Regions from separate parts of the Halomonas sp. DN3 genome, predicted to be linked through region 3. Evidence: riboswitches for the same ligand, from Rfam matches in the RefSeq annotation. Region 3 holds a riboswitch; each other region holds the start of a gene.

Region 1 (3,094 bases), 220 kb from region 3:
GCGCTGCAGTTCGGGCACGACCTGTTCGACCACGTCCTCGATGCTGTCCGGCAGCGATGGCGGCATCAGGTTGAAGCCGTCCGCCCCGCCCTGCTCGACCCAGCGCTGCATCTCGTCGGCGATACGCTCCGGGGTGCCGACCATGGTGCAGTGGCCGCCACCGGCGGCGAGCCGTCCCAGCAACTGGCGCAGCGTCGGTCGTTCGCTCTCGATGATCCGCAGAATCGTGGCGTAGCGCCCCTTGGGCCCGCTGAAGGCCTCCAGTGGCGGCAACTCGGGCACCGGGGCATCCAATTCCCAGTCGCCCACGTCCTGACCGATGAACTGACTCAACTGGCGCCGGGAGCTGTCCACCGGCAACAGTTCGTCGAGCTCCCTCTGCTTGCGTCTGGCCTCCTCTTCGGTGGAGCCGACGTAGGTGACGAGCCCCGGCATGATCGCGACCTTCGGTCTGCCCGCGGCCTTCACCCGAGCCTGAAGATCGCTGTAGTAGGCCTGGGCGGAGGGCAGATCGTAGGCCACCGCGTAGATGGCCTCGGCGTAGCGCGCGGCCAGGTCACGGCCCTGATCCGAGGCGCCGGCCTGAAACAGCACCGGGTGGCCCTGGGGCGGACGCGGCACCGTCAGCGGGCCATCCACCAGAAAGTGCTCGCCGTGATGGTGAACGGGTCTGACCCGGCTGGCGTCGACGTAATCGCCCTGGCGATCCCTCACCAGGGCGTCGTCACTCCAGGAGTCCCACAGCGCCAGCATGGTATTGGCGAATTCCTCCGCCCGGGCATAGCGCTCGGCGTGGCTCGGCATGGCCTCGAGCCCATGGTTGCGCGCCTCGCTGTCGAACATCGAGGTCACCAGGTTCCAGCCCAGGCGTCCGCCGGAGATATGGTCCAGCGAGGCCAGCATGCGCGCAGCGTGAAACGGCGTATAGAAGGTGCTGGAGACGGTCGAGATAAGCCCGATGTGTTCGGTGGCCCGCGCCATGGCCGCCAGCATGGTCAGCGGTTCCAGGGTCCACAGCGGACCGTCGGCGACGTTGCCCGCGGCGTGACCATCGGCGAAGAACACCGCATCGAAGCGGCCCCGCTCGGCGAGCCGCGCCAGCTCCTCGTAGTAGCGGATATCGGCCAGGCGCTCGACGCTGGAACGGGGATGACGCCAGGCCGCCTTGTGGTGGCCGCAGCCCATGATGAACAGATTAAGGTGCATGCTGGCCATCAGTCCTTCACCAGTCCGCCGTCGACCACCAGGTTCTGGCCGGTGACCGCTCGCGACCAGGGCGAGGCGAACAGCAGCGCGGCGTCGGCAAACTCTTGCGGCGTGGTCACCCGTCGCAACGGTGTGCTGGCGGCGATCAGGTCGAACACCGCCTCCGGCGTGGCGCGGGAGGCATCGGTGGTGCGCAACAGGCCGCCGGAGATCATGTTCACGGTGATATTGTCCGGGCCCAGATCGTGGCCCAGGGTGCGCGTCAGCGACAGCAGCGCCGCCTTGGCGGCGGTGTAGTCGTGGTAGGGCACCACCGGGTTCTGGAACAGGTTGGTACCGATATTGACGATGCGACCAAAGCCGGCCTCACGCATGCCGGCAAGCGACGCCTGCACCGTGTTCAGTGCTCCCCGGGCGACGCCCTGAAGCTGATGATCGAGATGCTCCCAGGTCAGCTCGTCGGGACCGGGACGGGCGTCGCCGTTGAAAGCGAAGTCCGGCAGCGCATTGTTGATCAAGGTGGTGACCGGTGCGCCGAAGTGCTCGCGGGCACGCGCGAACATGGCATCGACGGCGCTGCGATCACAGACGTCGGCGGCCACCGCCAGGGCTTGCTCGGGATAGTCGGCTACCAGCGCGTTGGCGCCCTCTTCGCTGCGTCGATAGTTGACCACCACCCGCGCGCCCTGCTCGAGGAAACTGCGCGCCAGGCTGACACCGAGGCCACGTCCAGCGCCGGTGACGACGACCAGCTGGCGGGAAATAGGAAGCGCAGGCGGACTTACGGAAGCTGAAGGTAAGGCGTCGGAAAGGGTCATCTGGCGGGTCCTTGGTCGAGGCGAGGAACGCACGCCGACCCCTGGACTGACGACTGCGCTGACATCCCTTCGCCGGTATGAACTGGATCAGGTTCGACGGGTGTTTCTCAGCCCCGCTATCGTGCGGGACACCCCGTGCCATGCGCCTTCGACCTTAGCCCATCGGCGCGGGGCGGACAAGCCGCGCAGCACCTGGAACATCACCGCAGCCAGGGCATGCAGACGGGCGCTTCAGACCCGACGGTCAGCCCGGTGCCTGGACGGCTTCCATCAAGTCACTTCCTTCCTCTCCCGCCCGATTGACCCTGGTCGAGACCGGCCATGCCTCGAAGGCGCCAGCGGGTAGATGCCGCACCGTCTGGCGCATGACGTCGCGATCACTCAGCTCAGGATCGAGCCAGGGTTCAAGGCTGGCGTCGTCCAGCGCCAGCGGCATCCGGGCGTGCACCTGACTCGCGCAGCCCCGGGCGGGTTCGGTGAGGATGGCAAGGCCCGGCCTGCCGTCGTCCCTTTCACTGAAGATCGCCGCCAGCCACAGCGGCGCGCGATCTTCACGACACAAGAAATAAGGCTGCTTGCCGGTCTCGCCCGGCAGCCACTCGTACCAGCCGTCCGCCGGCACCAGGCAGCGATGGCGAGCAAAGGCCCCACGAAAATAGCGCGAGGTGGCGACCTTCTCCACGGTGGCGTTGATCGGCTCCGGCGCCCCGGCCTGGGCCCAGTGGGGTCGATAGCCCCACCACATCGAGGTAAAGGAAGGTACAACCTCCCCGTCCATGGCGAGTGACGTGATCCAGGTGCCCGGCGCGACATTGTAGCGAGGTGGCGGCTCCTGCTCGGGCAGGCGCGGCGCCACCGGCAAGCGCATCAGCGCCGCAAGCTGAGCAAAAGGTGTGTAACAGGCGAAACGGCCGCACATGGATACCTCCTTTACCGGACCCTGCAGGATCAGCCTAGCACCATCTCTTGCGTCCACTCAGGCCACCTGTGCGCGCTACAGGTTAGTCATCTGCGAACGTTAAGTTTTCGCTAAGCTAGGCAGCCTAGCCTTGCCATCAACTCCTCTTTCA
Region 2 (8,620 bases), 220 kb from region 3:
TCGACGCGAGTACCAGGGCCGCACCCTGCGCGACCACCTGGGGCTGGCGCGGCCTGGTCGCTGATGAGCCGGAACTGCCAGGGCCCCTGATCGCCAGGCCTTGAAACGACAACAGCGGGACGCGTCAGCACGTCCCGCTGTTTTTTATCACGCCTTGCCAGGCTGTCAGCGTGGCGGTGTCAGCTCTGGAAACGCCGCACCAGACTGCCCATGCGGGTGAAGTCATAGTCCTGGCGGGATGGCAGCAGCTTCATCAGCACCAGCGAGACCAGCACCGGCACGAAGGCCGCCAGCAGGAAGGATTCCAGCAGGGTGGCGGTACCGCCGCTGGGGGACGGGAACATCGCCAGCCCGGCGACCAGGCCCGCAGCGGTGCTGAGGACCGCGTTGCGCCCGTCGTAGCGGCGATTGAACAGACCGAAAAACACTGGGAAGGCCGCCGCCGAGCACAGCAGGTCCGCCAGCAGGAACAGATAGAGCACGCTGTAGCCCTGGGCCGCCACCCAGGTCACCGGCACCGCTGCGGCGACGATCAGCCAGCGTGCCAGGCGCATCAGGGTGGCTTCGCTGGCCTGGGGCAGCAGCCGGTGCATGTCGACGGCGATGATGCTGGAGGTGGCGTTGACGGTAGTGTCGGCGCTGCTCATCACCAGGGCCAGACCCAGCGGAATCAAGGCCAGGGCGAACCACAGCGGCACCTCGGACAGCAGCACGCTGAACAGCGCCACCGAACCGTCTCCCTCGAGCCCGAGGCCGACGAAGGCCAGGCCGAACAGGCCCATCAGCACGATCACCGGAAAGTTGAACAGCCCTGCGATCCAGAAGCCCCGCCGCAGCACCTTGCTGTCCCGGGCGGCGTAGATGCGCTGCCAGGTGCCCTGGTAGAACAGGCCGGTCAGCATCACCGCGATAAAGAACGTCAGACCGGCACGCAGGCCACCGGCATCGGTGACATCCAGCAACTGGGGCGCACGTTCCTGCAGGCCCTCGAGCGTCGGCGCGACGCCGCCGGCGGCCTGCCAGCCGAACACCAGCAGCAGCGCCAGCAACGGCAGGATCACCAGCATCTGTACCTTGTCGGTGAAGATGGTGGTGCGCAGGCCGCCGTAGAAGGTGTAGAGCAGGGTCGCGATCATCACCACGCAGGCGGTCAGCCACAGTGGGATCGGCGCCAGCAGGGTGACCATATGGGCGATCGCGGTGAGGCCTGCCGCCAGCGAGATGAACAGATAGAACAGCATGATCGTCAGGGTGAAGGCGTACATGGTGCGCCCGTAGCGATGGATCACGAACTCGGTGAGGCCGTGGCCTTCGGGGATCAGCTCACGCATGCGTCGTCCCAGCGGGATCATCACCAGGCGCGGGACCATGGAACCCAGCGCATAGCCCAGTACCGCGCCGATGCCGCCCCAGGTGGCCGCCTGGGCGGGGCCGAACAGGATCCAGGTGCCCAGGGTGGTGGCCACCAGGGTCAACACCGTGGCGCGGGTGTTCTGGCTGTTGCGAGCCGAGATGTAGTCATCCAGGCCGCCCTGACGACGTCGGGCATAGATCAGGCCGGGGATGGCAAAGATGGCGGCGCACAGCAGAAGCCACAGCGCCGTCCAGGTGGGATCGAGCATCATCGAAAGAAGACCTCTTTCTTGTCGTTGTCCGCAGGGACCGGTGGACAGGGGGGACGAGCGGCGGACAGGAAGAAAGAGGAGATAACGCAACCATCCTTCCCTTCGCCGGCATGACCCGGATCAGGTTCAAAGGGTTACCGCGTGATGCGGAATCTCAGCCGTCAGGCTCCCCCAGGAATGCGCACAGCGTAGGACCGCCTCCGATGGCTGTCAATTGGCGCTTTGGCCGCAGCGACGGGGCGTCAGACGGTGGGCGAGGTGCGCAGGCTGTGCCAGCCATCGTAAAGCCAGTTTGCCGCTCGGCTTGGATCGATGTCAGCCATCGCCAGATAGCCATGACAGCAGGCCTCGCGGCTCGCTCGCACAATGGTCGAGGCGTCGGTGGCGTCCATCACCAGGGTGCGTCGGTGCCCGCCGCCGCCGCGCAGGAAGGGGGCCGCGGGAGCGCGCTGGAACTCGACGCCTGCCGGCAGGGGCGCTGTCGAGTGATGCGTGTCGGGGTGGTCTGGGGCGCACAGGATGACCTCGAAGCCGAGCCGTTGTCCCTGGCGCGCCAAGTCGGCATTGACCGGGGCGTGGCCGGTCAGCACCAGACGCAAGGCCGGCTGGATCAGCACCTCGACGACGTCGTCGCCGATCTGGACCAGCGGACTGGTTGGCGTGGGTCGCTGCAGGTTCATGGACGTGCTGCCCAGGCTGACGCGGCGAATCAGCGATGGCTGGCCGGCGAGCGTTGCATGGATGACCTCCAGGTGCACCAGGGTCTCGCTGCTCGGTGACAGGCGCTCGACCAGGCAGGGGGTGCCATCGTTAGCGTTGTTGTCGATATTGACCAGGCAGGCGCCGCCGTCCCGCGCCTGGGACAGCAAGATGGGCTGTCCGGCGTACCCGGGGCCATCGGCATCGCTGGTGACGCTCAGGTGGGGGAAGGCGGGAGCAGGGGTGTCCAGACGCGTGCAAAGCCAGCTGGTATCCCCGCGATTGGCCAGCGTCAGGGCGTGTTCGATGGCGACAAGGTCCTGGTGGTTCATGGGCAGCTCCCGCGGCGGTGTCGGCGACGCCAGCATAACGTGGAAGCGGGCAAGCGAAATAATCCGGCATCTATAAGCATCTTTTCATAGGCTAGAGAAGACGGCACGCGAGCCGCCAGGGTATTGACCTGCTGCCGGTCCAGGGCAGGGCTTACGCAAGGAGTTGTCCTCATGGAGCGTTTTGCCTGGGTGGAAGAGGCATTGGTGTCGTCCGGAACGGTGCTGGTACGCCTGACGCCGGAGTTGCAGGTGCACGACGTGGTCGGTGATGCCGTGCGCGTGCTGGGCGAGCCTGGAGAGGTCTGGATCGGGCGGGGGCTGGCAGAGCTGCCTGGCGAGGTCGCCAGGGTCGCCGAAGCCTGGGTCTCCCGGGGTGTCGCTCACGCTGCCAAGCCTTCGATGCCGCTGGAACTGGGCGATGGTAGCTGCTGTCGCCTGGCCGATGGTGGGCTGGTGCTGCGACTGTCGGCTCGGCAGAAGGCAAGCCGCGGTGTCATCGCGCGGATGGCCGACCACCTGCCGGTGATGGTGGCCTACGTCGACCGCGACTTCTGCTTCCGTTTCAACAATCGTGCCTACCTCGACTTCATCGGCCAGCCTGCCGAGGCGCTGATGGGGCAGCCGGTGTCTTCGGTGCTTGATGCAGACTCCTACGCCAAGATCCGGCCACGTTTCGATCTGGCGCTGGCGGGGCAGGAGGTCAGCTACGAGGATTCCCTGGTGCTCCAGGACGGTCGCCAGATCTACTTCAAGGTCCACTATCTGCCGGACCTGGTGGAAGATGAGGTGATGGGCTTCTACGCCATCATCCAGGACGTCTCCGAGTATCGCTCGATGATCCAGCTGTTACGGGATGTCCATACCGGGGTAAATCGCACCGATATCGGAGTATCAGAGATCGTCGACATGCTGCTGCGTGACGCCTTGAGCTACCTGAGGCTGGATATCGCGCTGGTCAGTCAGGTCGAGGGGGAGTGTTACACGGTTCGCTGGGCGGCCTCGGATAATGCGCCAGTCGCCTCCGGCGACAGCTTTGCACTGGGTGACACCTACTGTCGGCTGTCCCTCGACGCCGATGACGTCTTCCATACCCACCGCGCCAGGCAGGACGAGCGAGTCAAGGGCCACCCCTGCTACGAGAACTTTCAGCTGGAAACCTATATCGGTGCACCGCTGCGGATCCAGGGCAAGGTCTGGGGAACCCTGAACTTCTCCAGTCCGTCGGCGCGGCGGCACGCCTTCAGCGAGGTCGATATCGAGTTGGTCCGACTACTGGTCGGGGCCGTCGAACGTGTCATTTCCAACGAGATGGAGGTCGAGCGTATTCGCCTCGAACGTGATCAACTGGAAGACCAGGCGATGACCGATGCCTTGACCGGACTCCCCAATCGAAGCCAGCTGGATCGCCACGTCACCCGCCTGATCGAGGAATGCGACAGTGGCGGGATGGTGTTCTCGCTGGCCGCGGTCGATATCGACTTCTTCAAGCAGGTCAATGATGGTTTCGGTCATTCGGCCGGTGACCAGGTGCTCACCTGGCTGGCGCAAACAGTAGCCAACTGCCTGCGTGATGGCGATCTGGTGGCGCGCACCGGCGGCGAGGAATTCGTGGTGGTCATGCGGCGCACCGCCTTGCCCGAGGCGATCAAGGCGGCCGAGCGGGTGCGCCGTGCGGTGGAAGGGGGCGAAATCCGCCTGTCGGATGGACAGACGATTCGCATCACCATCAGCATCGGCGTCAGCCAGTATCGCAAGGGGGAGGGGTTTGCACCGCTGTTCGAGCGCGCCGACCGGCGCCTGTACAGCGCCAAGCGCAGTGGTCGCAACCGCGTGTGCGCCGCGACGGACGGAGAGTCGTCGCAAGAGGCCTCCCGCGTCTAGTCGCTGAAACATTAAAAGAGACCTCTACTGAGCAAGGCGGTGCGGTGCTGAAGTGAATGCCACGGCGGGCGGATCGAGGATGGCCTCGAGAGATTGCAAGAGAAGCTTGGTAGCCGCTGTTCGACATGCTGAATCCTGCACCTGCGGAATCGAGAAGAATCTCGCAGTGTGGCTGATGTCATTCAGATGACGGTGGCGTGAAATTTTTTTACACGAAGTGCTTGCCAAGCCCGGCCCCGATCCGTAAAGTACGCATCCGCTGCCGGCGACGAGCAAACGTCACAGGCGGTAGAGGGTGGTAAAAGTGATTGTTTTGAAAAGGCTTTTTCAAGTCTTTGAAAAAATTCTCCACTTGACGGGCAACGAGAAATCGGTAGAATGCTCGCCACTCGATCGGAGTCGCCAAGACGGCATCGCAGGATGCGCGTCAGGCTCGCTTCGCTTTCTTGAGTCCTGCAGGCATCGCTTGCACGGCGAAAAAAGAAAGCCTTGACGGAACGCTTCGATTCTGTAGAATACGCCTTCCTCGCAAGGCGCTGTGATAAGGGCTCGGGTTAAAGATTCGGGGCTGCGGCGCTGCAAAGCGAGACGCTCTTCCGGCCGGTTTGGCCGAGGGCAAGCTCTTTAAAAATTGATCAGGTAATTCATGTGGGCGCTTGCCGATGAGTCAGTGACACTGTCACTGAAATATCAAGGCAAGCGACTCGTCAAACGAGACGTTTGAACCTTGAGCCAAGTTTGGTCCGCTTAACGGACTATCAGACTTTAAACTGAAGAGTTTGATCATGGCTCAGATTGAACGCTGGCGGCAGGCCTAACACATGCAAGTCGAGCGGAAACGATCCTAGCTTGCTAGGAGGCGTCGAGCGGCGGACGGGTGAGTAATGCATAGGAATCTGCCCGGTAGTGGGGGATAACCTGGGGAAACCCAGGCTAATACCGCATACGCCCTACGGGGGAAAGCAGGGGATCTTCGGACCTTGCGCTATCGGATGAGCCTATGTCGGATTAGCTAGTTGGTGAGGTAACGGCTCACCAAGGCTGCGATCCGTAGCTGGTCTGAGAGGATGATCAGCCACATCGGGACTGAGACACGGCCCGAACTCCTACGGGAGGCAGCAGTGGGGAATATTGGACAATGGGCGAAAGCCTGATCCAGCCATGCCGCGTGTGTGAAGAAGGCCTTCGGGTTGTAAAGCACTTTCAGTGAGGAAGAAAGCCTTGAGGTTAATACCCTCGAGGGAGGACATCACTCACAGAAGAAGCACCGGCTAACTCCGTGCCAGCAGCCGCGGTAATACGGAGGGTGCGAGCGTTAATCGGAATTACTGGGCGTAAAGCGCGCGTAGGCGGCTTGATAAGCCGGTTGTGAAAGCCCCGGGCTCAACCTGGGAACGGCATCCGGAACTGTCAGGCTAGAGTGCAGGAGAGGAAGGTAGAATTCCCGGTGTAGCGGTGAAATGCGTAGAGATCGGGAGGAATACCAGTGGCGAAGGCGGCCTTCTGGACTGACACTGACGCTGAGGTGCGAAAGCGTGGGTAGCAAACAGGATTAGATACCCTGGTAGTCCACGCCGTAAACGATGTCGACTAGCCGTTGGGCTCCTTGAGAGCTTTGTGGCGCAGTTAACGCGATAAGTCGACCGCCTGGGGAGTACGGCCGCAAGGTTAAAACTCAAATGAATTGACGGGGGCCCGCACAAGCGGTGGAGCATGTGGTTTAATTCGATGCAACGCGAAGAACCTTACCTACCCTTGACATCGAGAGAACTTTCCAGAGATGGATTGGTGCCTTCGGGAGCTCTCAGACAGGTGCTGCATGGCTGTCGTCAGCTCGTGTTGTGAAATGTTGGGTTAAGTCCCGTAACGAGCGCAACCCTTGTCCCTATTTGCCAGCGATTCGGTCGGGAACTCTAGGGAGACTGCCGGTGACAAACCGGAGGAAGGTGGGGACGACGTCAAGTCATCATGGCCCTTACGGGTAGGGCTACACACGTGCTACAATGGCCGGTACAATGGGTTGCGAATCCGCGAGGTGGAGCTAATCCCATAAAGCCGGTCTCAGTCCGGATCGGAGTCTGCAACTCGACTCCGTGAAGTCGGAATCGCTAGTAATCGTGAATCAGAATGTCACGGTGAATACGTTCCCGGGCCTTGTACACACCGCCCGTCACACCATGGGAGTGGACTGCACCAGAAGTGGTTAGCCTAACTTCGGAGGGCGATCACCACGGTGTGGTTCATGACTGGGGTGAAGTCGTAACAAGGTAGCCGTAGGGGAACCTGCGGCTGGATCACCTCCTTAAACGACACGTCATCTGACTGTCGGTAAGTGCTCACAATGAATTACCTGATCGATAGAGCGGTTAACGGAACTTTAAGTTGGACGTTTGTGCTTCATTAGCAAGCCACAAGCCGCCAGCTTAGAGTTTTGTGCTCTAATGCTCTTTAACAATGTATATCATGCTGACAAAGTAAGATACGTTTCAAGCGTATCTGGCAATTGTCGTGACATCATCGATTGACAGACCCTTTGGGGTTATATGGTCAAGCGATGAAGCGCATACGGTGGATGCCTAGGCAGTCAGAGGCGATGAAAGACGTGGAAGCCTGCGATAAGGTTCGGCGAGGTGGCAAACGACCTGCGACCCGGACATCTCTGAATGGGGAAACCCACCCAAGGTAACTTGGGTATCTCATGTTGAATATATAGACATGAGAGGCGAACCGGGGGAACTGAAACATCTAAGTACCCCGAGGAAAAGAAATCAACCGAGATTCCCCTAGTAGCGGCGAGCGAACGGGGACCAGCCCTTAAGCAACACAACTGGTAGGTGAACAGATTGGGAAATCTGGCCATAGTGGGTGATAGCCCCGTAACCGAAACCTGAGTGTTGTGAAATCGAGTAGGTCGAGGCACGTGAAACCTTGACTGAAGACGGGGGGACCATCCTCCAAGGCTAAATACTCCTGACTGACCGATAGTGAACCAGTACCGTGAGGGAAAGGCGAAAAGAACCCCGGAGAGGGGAGTGAAATAGATCCTGAAACCGTATGCGTACAAGCAGTGGGAGCCAACTTGTTTGGTGACCGCGTACCTTTTGTATAATGGGTCAGCGACTTATTTTCAGTGGCGAGCTTAACCGTATAGGGGAGGCGTAGAGAAATCGAGTCTTAACTGGGCGACCAGTCGCTGGAAATAGACCCGAAACCGGGCGATCTATCCATGAGCAGGTTGAAGGTTGAGTAACATCAACTGGAGGACCGAACCAGGATCTGTTGAAAAAGATTTGGATGACTTGTGGATCGGAGTGAAAGGCTAATCAAGCCCGGAGATAGCTGGTTCTCCTCGAAAGCTATTTAGGTAGCGCCTCACGTATCACCGCCGGGGGTAGAGCACTGTTTCGGCTAGGGGGTCATCCCGACTTACCAACCCGAGGCAAACTCCGAATACCGGTGAGTGCAAGCGTGGGAGACACACAGCGGGTGCTAACGTCCGTTGTGAAAAGGGAAACAACCCAGACCGTCAGCTAAGGTCCCGAAATCCTGGTTAAGTGGGAAACGATGTGGGAAGGCTTAGACAGCTAGGAGGTTGGCTTAGAAGCAGCCATCCTTTAAAGAAAGCGTAATAGCTCACTAGTCGAGTCGGCCTGCGCGGAAGATGTAACGGGGCTCAAACCAGGTACCGAAGCTACGGGTTCGCCGAATGGCGAGCGGTAGAGGAGCGTCGTGTAAGCCGATGAAGGTGTGTTGAGAAGCATGCTGGAGGTATCACGAGTGCGAATGCTGACATGAGTAACGACAAGGGGAGTGAAAAACTCCCCCGCCGGAAGACCAAGGGTTTCTGTTCGACGCTAATCGGAGCAGAGTGAGTCGGCCCCTAAGGCGAGGCCGAAAGGCGTAGTCGATGGGAAACGGGTCAATATTCCCGTACCTCACAGTATTGCGATGGGGGGACGAAGAAGGCTAGGTGAGCCAGGCGTTGGTTGTCCTGGTGAAAGCCGGTAGGCTGAGGATTCAGGTAAATCCGGATCCTTAAGGCCGAGAGGCGAGACGAACTGACTACGGTCAGGAAGTCATCGA
Region 3 (8,620 bases):
TCGCGCTGTACTTCCTGGCCGCCGACGAGCGCGTCTACGATAAAGACGAGACCATCTCCTGCAGCGGGGTCAATGCCAGCATCGAGGCGGTGATCGCACTGGACCCGGCCCAGTACCAGTGGGAGTACAAGCGCTACACCAAGACCCTGGAAGAAGAGCGTGGCGACCCCGACTTCCGCCGTTATCGGCTTTACAGCTCGAGGAACATGAAGTGACCACAGCGTCAGTGTCACCGCCGCCGGAGACCCGCGTCGGCCACGTCCTCTATCTGCTCTACCTGGCAGGGCTGGTGAGCGGATTCGTGACACTGTTGATCGCGCTGGTCGTCGCTTACGTCTATCGCACCGACGCCGCCCCCTGGCTGCGCGCCCACTACCAGTTTCTGATCAGCACCTTCTGGATCGGCCTGCTCTACATGGTCGCCGCGGTGGTACTGTCGGTGCTGATCATCGGCCTGGCGCTACCCCCGCTGCTGGTCACCGCCTGGTTCGTGATCCGCTGCATCGTCGGCTGGCGTGCCCTGCACCAGCGCCTGCCGCCGCCCAGACCATCCAGCTGGCTCTGGTAGGCGCGGCAAGACTCTTCCCCCAAACATGCAACCTCCCTTCCTGGACTCCCAGTCGCTCCCTCTTGGCCACCTGAACGTTACCGCTCAGTAACCTGCCCGCCCCAATACCGTCTCCCTTCGGCGACACGGAACCCGAACTGGCACAAATCCTCAAATGCACTCCGATGACATCTATTGCAACTTTTGTCTCGGCCAATAGGCTAGATTAAAGGCTGGCTCGATCTGGCATAGAAAGTGGCATAGAAAGTCGCATAGAACATGCCATCGATGTGAACGGCAGAAGGATCCCCTACACCCCCAGCGGGCGAACCCGAGCCACCGGGCGTTCGTCCGCTCGCAAGGAGAGCGCACTTGGACACGGCAATATCTCGAGAACGACACACCCTTGCACACCGGCGACCTGGCTCGCGCAACCTGGCGCTCGCCTTCGTCGGCGTCATCACCAGCGTTGCCCTGGCGACGCCGGCCATGGCCGTCGAGACCGGCGCGCTGTTCGAACAGGTCACGAACCGGGCCAAGGAAATGGCCGCGTCCCCCTATGAAGAGGCCTCGGCCGAGTTGCCCGAAGCCCTCAGCGAGATGGACTACGATCGCTACCGGCAGATTCGCTACCGCGATGAGCGGGCGCTGTGGAAGGATGACGGCGACTTCGAGGTGGAGCTCTTCCACCCGGGCTTTCTGTATGACCAGCCGGTAGATATCCACCTGCTGGAGGATGGCGAGGTACGCTCGCTGCCCTTCGAATCTGAGCGCTTTCGCTACGACGACGATGCCGCCGACCTCGCCGAGCTCGATCTGAGTGGGCTCGGCTATGCCGGCTTTCGCCTGCACTACCCGCTCAACCGCGCCGACTACAAGGATGAGTTTGCGGTATTCCTGGGCGCGTCCTACTTCCGCCTGGTCGGACGAGATCAGGGCTACGGCCTGTCGGCCCGAGGCCTGGCCATCGACACCGCCCTGCCTCAGGGCGAGGAGTTTCCCGCCTTTCGCGAATACTGGCTGGTCAAGCCACAGCCCGGCGATACCCACATGACGGTGCTGGCGCTGCTGGACAGCCCGTCTCTGGCCGGCGCCTACCGCTTCGACATCACCCCGGGCAAGCGCACCCAGATCGACACCGAGGCTCGCCTGTTTGCCAGGGAAGACGTCGAGAAGCTCGGCGTCGCACCGCTGACCAGCATGTTCCTGCATGGCGAGATGGATCGCCGTCAGGAGGACGACTACCGCATCCGAGTGCATGACTCCAGCGGCCTGCTGATGGCCACCAGCACCGGCGAGTGGACCTGGCGCGTGCTGGAAAACCCCGAAAGCCTCCAGATTTCCGGGCTGCAGGACACCTCGCCCAAGGGCTATGGCCTGGTCCAGCGCCCCCAGCACTTCAACGCCTACCTGGACATGGAGGCCCGCTACGAGCGTCGCCCCAGTCAGTGGGTCGAACCCCAGGGCGAGTGGGGCGAAGGCCATGTGGAGCTGGTGGAGATTCCCACCGACAGCGAGGCCCACGACAACATCACCGCCTACTGGGTGCCCGCCACCCCGCTGATGGCCGGCGACTCCCGTACCTATCGCTATCGCACATGGACCTTCGGCGACACCCCCACGGCCGAACCGCTGGCACGTGTGGTGCGTTCGCGCCAGGGCTGGGGCGGGGTGCCGGGACAGAGTGATCCCCCCGACGAGCGCCTGCGTCAGTTCATCATCGACTTTCGCGGCGGTGAGCTCGAGGGACTGGACCCCAGCCAGCCGGTCGAGATGACCCTGACCACCTCCAGTGGCGAGACCGCCGAGGCCAAGGTCACACCGCTGCCCGACGACGACACCTGGCGCGCCAGCTTCACGCTGCTGCCCGACGGCGACCAGCCCGCTGATATCCGCCTGACCCTCATGCTTCGTGGCGAGCGCCTGAGCGAAACCTGGAACAGCATCTGGAGCCCCTGATGAACGCCCATACTCCCGAGGTACCCTGGCCACGCCTGCGACGTCTTGGCGTCGGCCTGGCCATTGCCGCCACCACGGCGCTGGGGGTCTGGACCATGTTCCGGATCCTCTACGTGGAGGGCATCAGTCCGCTCGAGATGGCGATCATCGGCCTGTTCGCGATCACCTTCGGCTGGATCACCATGGCCTTCTGGAGCGCGCTGATCGGCTTCGTTCTCAACCTGACCGGGCGTGACCCGCTGAGCCTGAAGCCGCGCCATTCCTATCCCATGCGACCCGAAGGCTCCCGCTCCCGCACCGCCCTGGTGATGCCGATCCACAACGAGGACGTGCTGCGTGTCGCCGCCGGACTCGAGGCCACCTGCAAGGATCTGGACGGACTGCCGGAAGGCATCGAGGTGGAAGCCTTCGTGCTCAGCGACAGCACCGACGACGAGGTAGTGGCCGAGGAAAAGGCCGCTATGGCCGAGCTGCAGAAGCGCCTGGAAGGCCACTGCCAACTGCACTACCGCCACCGTGACAGCAACGTCGGGCGCAAGGCCGGCAATCTGGGCGACTTCTGCACCCGCTGGGGCAGCCACTACGACTACATGCTGGTGATCGATGCCGACAGCCTGATGAGCGGCACGACCGTCATCGAGCTGATCGACGAGATGATGGCCAACCCGCGCCTTGGCCTGTTGCAGACGGTGCCGATTCCGGTGCGCCAGGACAGCCTGTTCGGCCGCGCCAACCAGTTCGCTGCCGCGCTCTACTCGCCGATGCTGGCCAGCGGTCTGAGCTTCTGGCACGCCACCGCGGCCAACTACTTCGGCCACAACGCCATCATTCGAGTGGACGCCTTCACCGATGCCTGTGGCCTGCCGGAGCTGCCCGGCAAGCCGCCGCTGGGAGGCGATATCCTGAGCCACGACTTCGTCGAGGCGGCCCTGCTGCGCCGCGCCGGCTGGCAGGTGCGCATGCGCACCGACCTGGGCGGCAGCTTCGAGGAGATGCCGAGTCATATCCTCGACTACGCCAAGCGCGACCGCCGCTGGGTCCAGGGCAACCTGCAGCATATGCGCCTGCTCGGCGGACGCGGACTGCACGTGCTAAGCCGGCTGCACTTCTTCTTCGGTGCCCTCGCCTACCTGTCATCGCTGGTGTGGCTGGCGATCCTGGTGATCAGCACCATCGACGCCCTGATCCGGGCACTGGTGCCGACCAACTTCTTCACCTCGAGCTCCCAGCTGTTTCCCGACTGGCCGATCGCCCCGCCCAACCTGATCATGCCGCTGCTGATCGGCACCCTGGGCATGCTGCTGATGCCCAAGGTACTGGGGCTGGTGCTGGGACTGATCCAGAACCCGCAGGCCTACGGCGGGCGTGCCCGGCTCGTCGCCAGCATGCTGCTCGAGACGCTGTTTGCCATGCTCATCGCGCCCTTGATGATGGTGTTCCACAGTCGTTTCGTGATTCAGGTACTGAGCGGCCGCACCGTGGCCTGGGATCCACAGTCCCGCGAGGGCCGCGCCCTGCCCTGGAAGGAAGCCTTTCGCCACACCTGGCTGTGGTCACTGATCGGCGCCTTGTGGGCGCTGGTGACCTGGGCCTTCACCCCGAGCTTCTTCATCTGGCTGACGCCGGTGTGGCTCGGCCTGGTGATGGCCGCCCCGCTGGTCCGCTGGAGCTCCAGCCTGACCATCGGCCGGGCCCTGAGGCGCGCCGGCCTGTTGCTGGTCCCGAGCGAGACCCGCCCCCCGGCGGTGGTGGGCGAGCTTCGCGTCGCCGAGGCACCACCGCCCCCGGCGACCCCGGCCGAGCCGCCACGGGAAATCCCCCGCGAGATGCCGGTGCAGTCGTTTCGCGAGCACGGCACGGACTCGGCGCCGGATGTCTCCGGCGAGAAGTCCATCGACTGAGCCGGATCCCGCCCGGCTTCACCGTGGTGGACACCCCGGCAAGCCGTGCTAGACTCGATCCAGACTCGCTTGACGGGGTGCCGGTGAATCCGGCTGAGATGGCGCAGGGCCAGCGTGATGTATCGCCGGCCGCCAGCGCCGATCCCGTGGAACCTGATCCGGGTGCGGTGTGGCTTCACACCTTGAACCGGCGTAGGGAATCAGGCGGTGGTGCCAGCCCCTGCGCGCGCACCTCCCTCCTTTCTCGTCGCCGTGTCCCTTGCCGCCGCCCTCCGGATCCGCACCAACCGGAGGCAACATGGGCTACCGCTTTACCGATCTTGTCGACGCCTGCCGCGATGACTGGCACGCCTATATCGAACACGACTTCGTGCTCGCCCTTGGCCGTGGTGAACTGGCCGACGCCAGCTTCCGTCACTACCTCAAGCAGGACTATCTGTTTCTGCTGCAGTTCTCCCGGGCCTACGCCCTGGCGGCCTACAAGAGCCACAGCCTCGACGAGCTGCGCGGCGCCTTCGACGGCATGAAGACCATCCTCGACGTGGAACTTGGCCTGCATCTCGCCTTCTGCCGCGACTGGGGCATCAGCGAGGCCGAACTCAGTGAGCTGCCCGAAGCCCGCGCCACCCTGGCCTACACCCGCTACGTGCTGGACGCCGGCAGCCGCGGCGACCTCCTGGACCTGCACGTGGCGCTGGCCCCCTGCATGGTCGGCTACGCCGATATCGCACGAAGCCTCAACGCCCGCTCGGACACCCTGCGCGGTGCCGACAACCCCTTCGACGCCTGGATCGCCATGTACGAAAGCGACGACTTCCAGGCCGCTGCGCGCCAGGAGCAGGCCTGGCTCGACGATCAGCTTGCCCAGGTATCCGGCGAGCGCTTTACGCGACTGTCACGGATCTTCGCCGACGCAACACGACTCGAGATCGACTTCTGGCAGATGGGACTCGACCTGAGCGACTGACACAATCAGCAGCACGCTTGACGGGGGGCCGCAAGAGGCGGCTGAGATCATGCAACGCATGGGACCCGTTGAACCTGATCTGGGGGTAACCCCGATGCCACGGCATCGCGGTGAGGACCAGCGTAGGGATCAAGCGCTCACGGCCCTGGCCACGACGCCCCTTCCTTCCTCGCGCCATGCCCACAACAACGACAGCACCCAGTGCCGTGAGAAGGACAAGCCAATGCCACTCGATCAACCCGTTTCCGCAAACAAGCCCCGCCATAGCGCGCACTTCCTGGCCGAGACCGCCCAGGTCGACAAGGCCGCGGTTGCGCCGCTGCCGGGCTCTCGCAAGGTCCATGTACAGGGCTCCCGCGACGACCTGCGGGTACCGTTTCGCGAGATTTCGCTGTCAGCGACCCGCACCTCCGGGGCCGACGAAGCCAACCCGCCGCTGCTGGTCTACGACACCTCCGGCCCCTACACCGATCCCCAGGTCGAGGTCGACCTGCGTCGCGGGCTTGCCGAGTTGCGCCGGCCCTGGATCGAGGAGCGCGACGACACCGAATGGCTCGATGGACCGACCTCGGACTACGGTCGCCGGCGCGCCAACGACCCGACACTCGCCTCCCTGCGTTTCGAATTGACCCGAACGCCGCGCCGCGCACGTCGTGGCGCCGATGGCCGCGCCGGCAATGTGACCCAGCTGCACTATGCTCGGCGCGGCATCATCACCCCGGAGATGGAGTTCATCGCCATCCGCGAGAACCAGCGTCGCCAGGCCCTGGCCGATGGCTATCGAGGCAGCGACGAGGTCGAGCGCATCCTCGGCCACCAGCATCCCGGGCAGGGCTTCGGCGCCCGTCTGCCAGAGGAGATCACCCCCGAGTTCGTGCGCCAGGAAGTTGCCGCCGGGCGCGCCATCATCCCCGCCAACATCAATCACCCGGAAGCCGAGCCGATGATCATCGGGCGCAACTTCCTGGTGAAGATCAATGGCAACCTGGGCAACTCGGCGGTGACCTCCTCCATCGAGCAAGAGGTCGAAAAGATGACCTGGGGCATCCGCTGGGGCGCCGATACCATCATGGATCTATCCACCGGAGCGAATATCCACGAGACCCGCGAGTGGATCATCCGCAACTCGCCGGTACCGATCGGCACGGTGCCGCTCTATCAGGCGCTGGAGAAGGTCAAGGGCGTGGCCGAGGACCTCACCTGGGAGGTGTTCCGCGACACCCTGATCGAACAGGCCGAGCAGGGCGTGGACTACTTCTCCATCCACGCAGGCGTGCTGCTGCGTTACGTGCCTCTGACCGCCAACCGGGTCACCGGCATCGTCTCTCGCGGCGGCTCGATCATGGCCAAGTGGTGCCTTTACCATCACCAGGAAAGCTTCCTCTACACCCACTTCGAGGACATCTGCGAGATCTGCAAGCAGTACGACGTGGCCTTCTCGCTGGGCGATGGCCTGCGCCCGGGCTCGGTGGCCGACGCCAACGACGAGGCCCAGATGGCGGAGCTCAAGACCCTGGGCGAGCTGACCCATATCGCCTGGAAGCACGACGTCCAGGTGATGATCGAAGGCCCTGGCCACGTGCCCATGCACCTGGTCAAGGAGAACATGGACAAGCAGCTCGAGTACTGCGACGAGGCGCCCTTCTATACCCTTGGGCCGCTGGTGACCGATATCGCCCCGGGCTACGACCACATCACCTCCGGCATCGGAGCGGCGATGATCGGCTGGTACGGCTGCGCCATGCTGTGCTACGTCACCCCCAAGGAGCACCTGGGCCTGCCCGACAAGGACGATGTCAAGACCGGCATCATCACCTACAAGATCGCCGCCCATGCCGCCGACCTGGCCAAGGGGCATCCCGGCGCCCAGCGCCGCGACAACGCCCTGTCCAAGGCACGCTTCGAGTTTCGCTGGGAGGACCAGTTCAACCTGGGCCTGGACCCGGACACCGCCCGCGCCTATCACGACGAAACGCTACCCAAGGACTCCGCCAAGGTGGCCCACTTCTGCTCCATGTGCGGGCCCAAGTTCTGCTCCATGAAGATCAGCCAGGAGGTCCGCGACTACGCCCGTGACAACGGTCTTGAGGGTGACGGCGACGCCGTCATGGCCGGCATGGAGGAGCGCGCCCGGGCCTTCCGCGAGCAGGGCGCGGAGCTGTACAAGGAGGTTTGAACAAGGAGGTTTGAACAAGGAGGTCTGAACAGAGAGGTCTGAACAGGGAGGTCTAAACAGGGAGGTCTGAACCAGACTGTCTCGACAAGGAGGTCTGAGACAAGCCACTACCCTGCGCATTCCCGGGCAGCGTTCAACCGCCCGGGGATGCACGTTTTGTACGCTCAAGCTCAGTCCCGCCGCACAAAGTTAGACAAAAGTCTAATCCAAAGATTCATGCACTTGACGCTCATCACGGCTTCGTCAGATCCACCAGCAAAGCCGTTCGACTACCTCCCCAGGCCAATTATTCGCGCCCCGGGGCGGTGCTAGATTCGCCGCCATCCCACGCATTCTCGCCTCACCAAGGCGTCTTTTCTGGAGATGGCATGAAAGCCCCGATTCTGGTGATCAACTGCGGCTCCTCCTCGATCAAGTTCGCGCTGATCGATCAGGCCCCCGACGCGCCCCGACTGTCCGGTATCGCCGAGCGCCTGGGCAGCCACGAGGCTCGCCTCAAGCTGACGGACGAACACGGCAGCGCCCGTGAGATCTCACTTCCCCGCGCGACCCACGCCCTGGCGCTCAAGACGATTCTCGAGCACCTCGAAGTCCACCGGCCCATCGGCATCGGCCACCGGGTAGTGCATGGCGGTGAGCGCTTCACCGCCGCCACCCTGCTCGACGACGCCGTGGTGCGCACCATTCGCCAGACCATCAGCCTGGCCCCCCTGCACAATCCGGCCAACCTCGACGGTATCGTCGCCACTCGTCGGCTGTTCGAGGAGCTGCCTCAGGTGGCGGTGTTCGACACCGCCTTCCACCAGACCCTGCCGCCCCACGCCTACCGCTATGCCATCCCCGAGGAGCTCTACAGCCGACACGGCATCCGTCGCTACGGCTTCCACGGCTCGAGCCATGCCTACGTGACCGGCCGCCTGGCAGAGGTCAGCTCCCGTGGTGAAGGCGGCTGGCTGATCGCCCACCTGGGCAATGGCTGCTCCGCCACCGCGGTGTGGGCCGGCAGAAGCCTGGACACCAGCATGGGCATGACCCCGCTGGAGGGCCTGGTGATGGGCACCCGCAGCGGC

The links. Region 3 has a riboswitch for thiamine pyrophosphate ahead of tenA (thiaminase II). Riboswitches for the same ligand answer to the same signal wherever they lie in the genome.
Region 1: it holds a riboswitch for thiamine pyrophosphate, as region 3 does, so the genes downstream of both, NKF27_RS06920 (3-oxoacyl-ACP reductase) here and tenA (thiaminase II) in region 3, are expected to answer to the same signal.
Region 2: it holds a riboswitch for thiamine pyrophosphate, as region 3 does, so the genes downstream of both, NKF27_RS06930 (sodium:solute symporter family protein) here and tenA (thiaminase II) in region 3, are expected to answer to the same signal.

Annotation. Positions count from the first base shown of each region.
Region 1 covers NZ_CP099965.1:1,556,333-1,559,426, reverse strand. The annotation lists gene NKF27_RS06925 (LLM class flavin-dependent oxidoreductase) at 1-1,206, opposite strand, end outside; gene NKF27_RS06920 (3-oxoacyl-ACP reductase) at 1,215-2,024, opposite strand; TPP riboswitch at 2,072-2,170, opposite strand; gene NKF27_RS06915 (SOS response-associated peptidase) at 2,269-2,943, opposite strand.
Region 2 covers NZ_CP099965.1:1,559,438-1,568,057, forward strand. The annotation lists gene NKF27_RS06925 (LLM class flavin-dependent oxidoreductase) at 1-64, shown strand, start outside; gene NKF27_RS06930 (sodium:solute symporter family protein) at 180-1,625, opposite strand; TPP riboswitch at 1,706-1,808, opposite strand; gene NKF27_RS06935 (hypothetical protein) at 1,868-2,656, opposite strand; gene NKF27_RS06940 (diguanylate cyclase) at 2,828-4,537, shown strand; rRNA gene NKF27_RS06945 (16S ribosomal RNA) at 5,305-6,842, shown strand; rRNA gene NKF27_RS06950 (23S ribosomal RNA) at 7,083-8,620, shown strand, end outside.
Region 3 covers NZ_CP099965.1:1,338,251-1,346,870, reverse strand. The annotation lists gene NKF27_RS05925 (lysophospholipid acyltransferase family protein) at 1-215, shown strand, start outside; gene NKF27_RS05920 (hypothetical protein) at 212-568, shown strand; gene NKF27_RS05915 (glucan biosynthesis protein) at 920-2,506, shown strand; gene mdoH (glucans biosynthesis glucosyltransferase MdoH) at 2,506-4,407, shown strand; TPP riboswitch at 4,471-4,624, shown strand; gene tenA (thiaminase II) at 4,706-5,374, shown strand; TPP riboswitch at 5,386-5,520, shown strand; gene thiC (phosphomethylpyrimidine synthase ThiC) at 5,598-7,550, shown strand; gene NKF27_RS05895 (acetate/propionate family kinase) at 7,919-8,620, shown strand, end outside.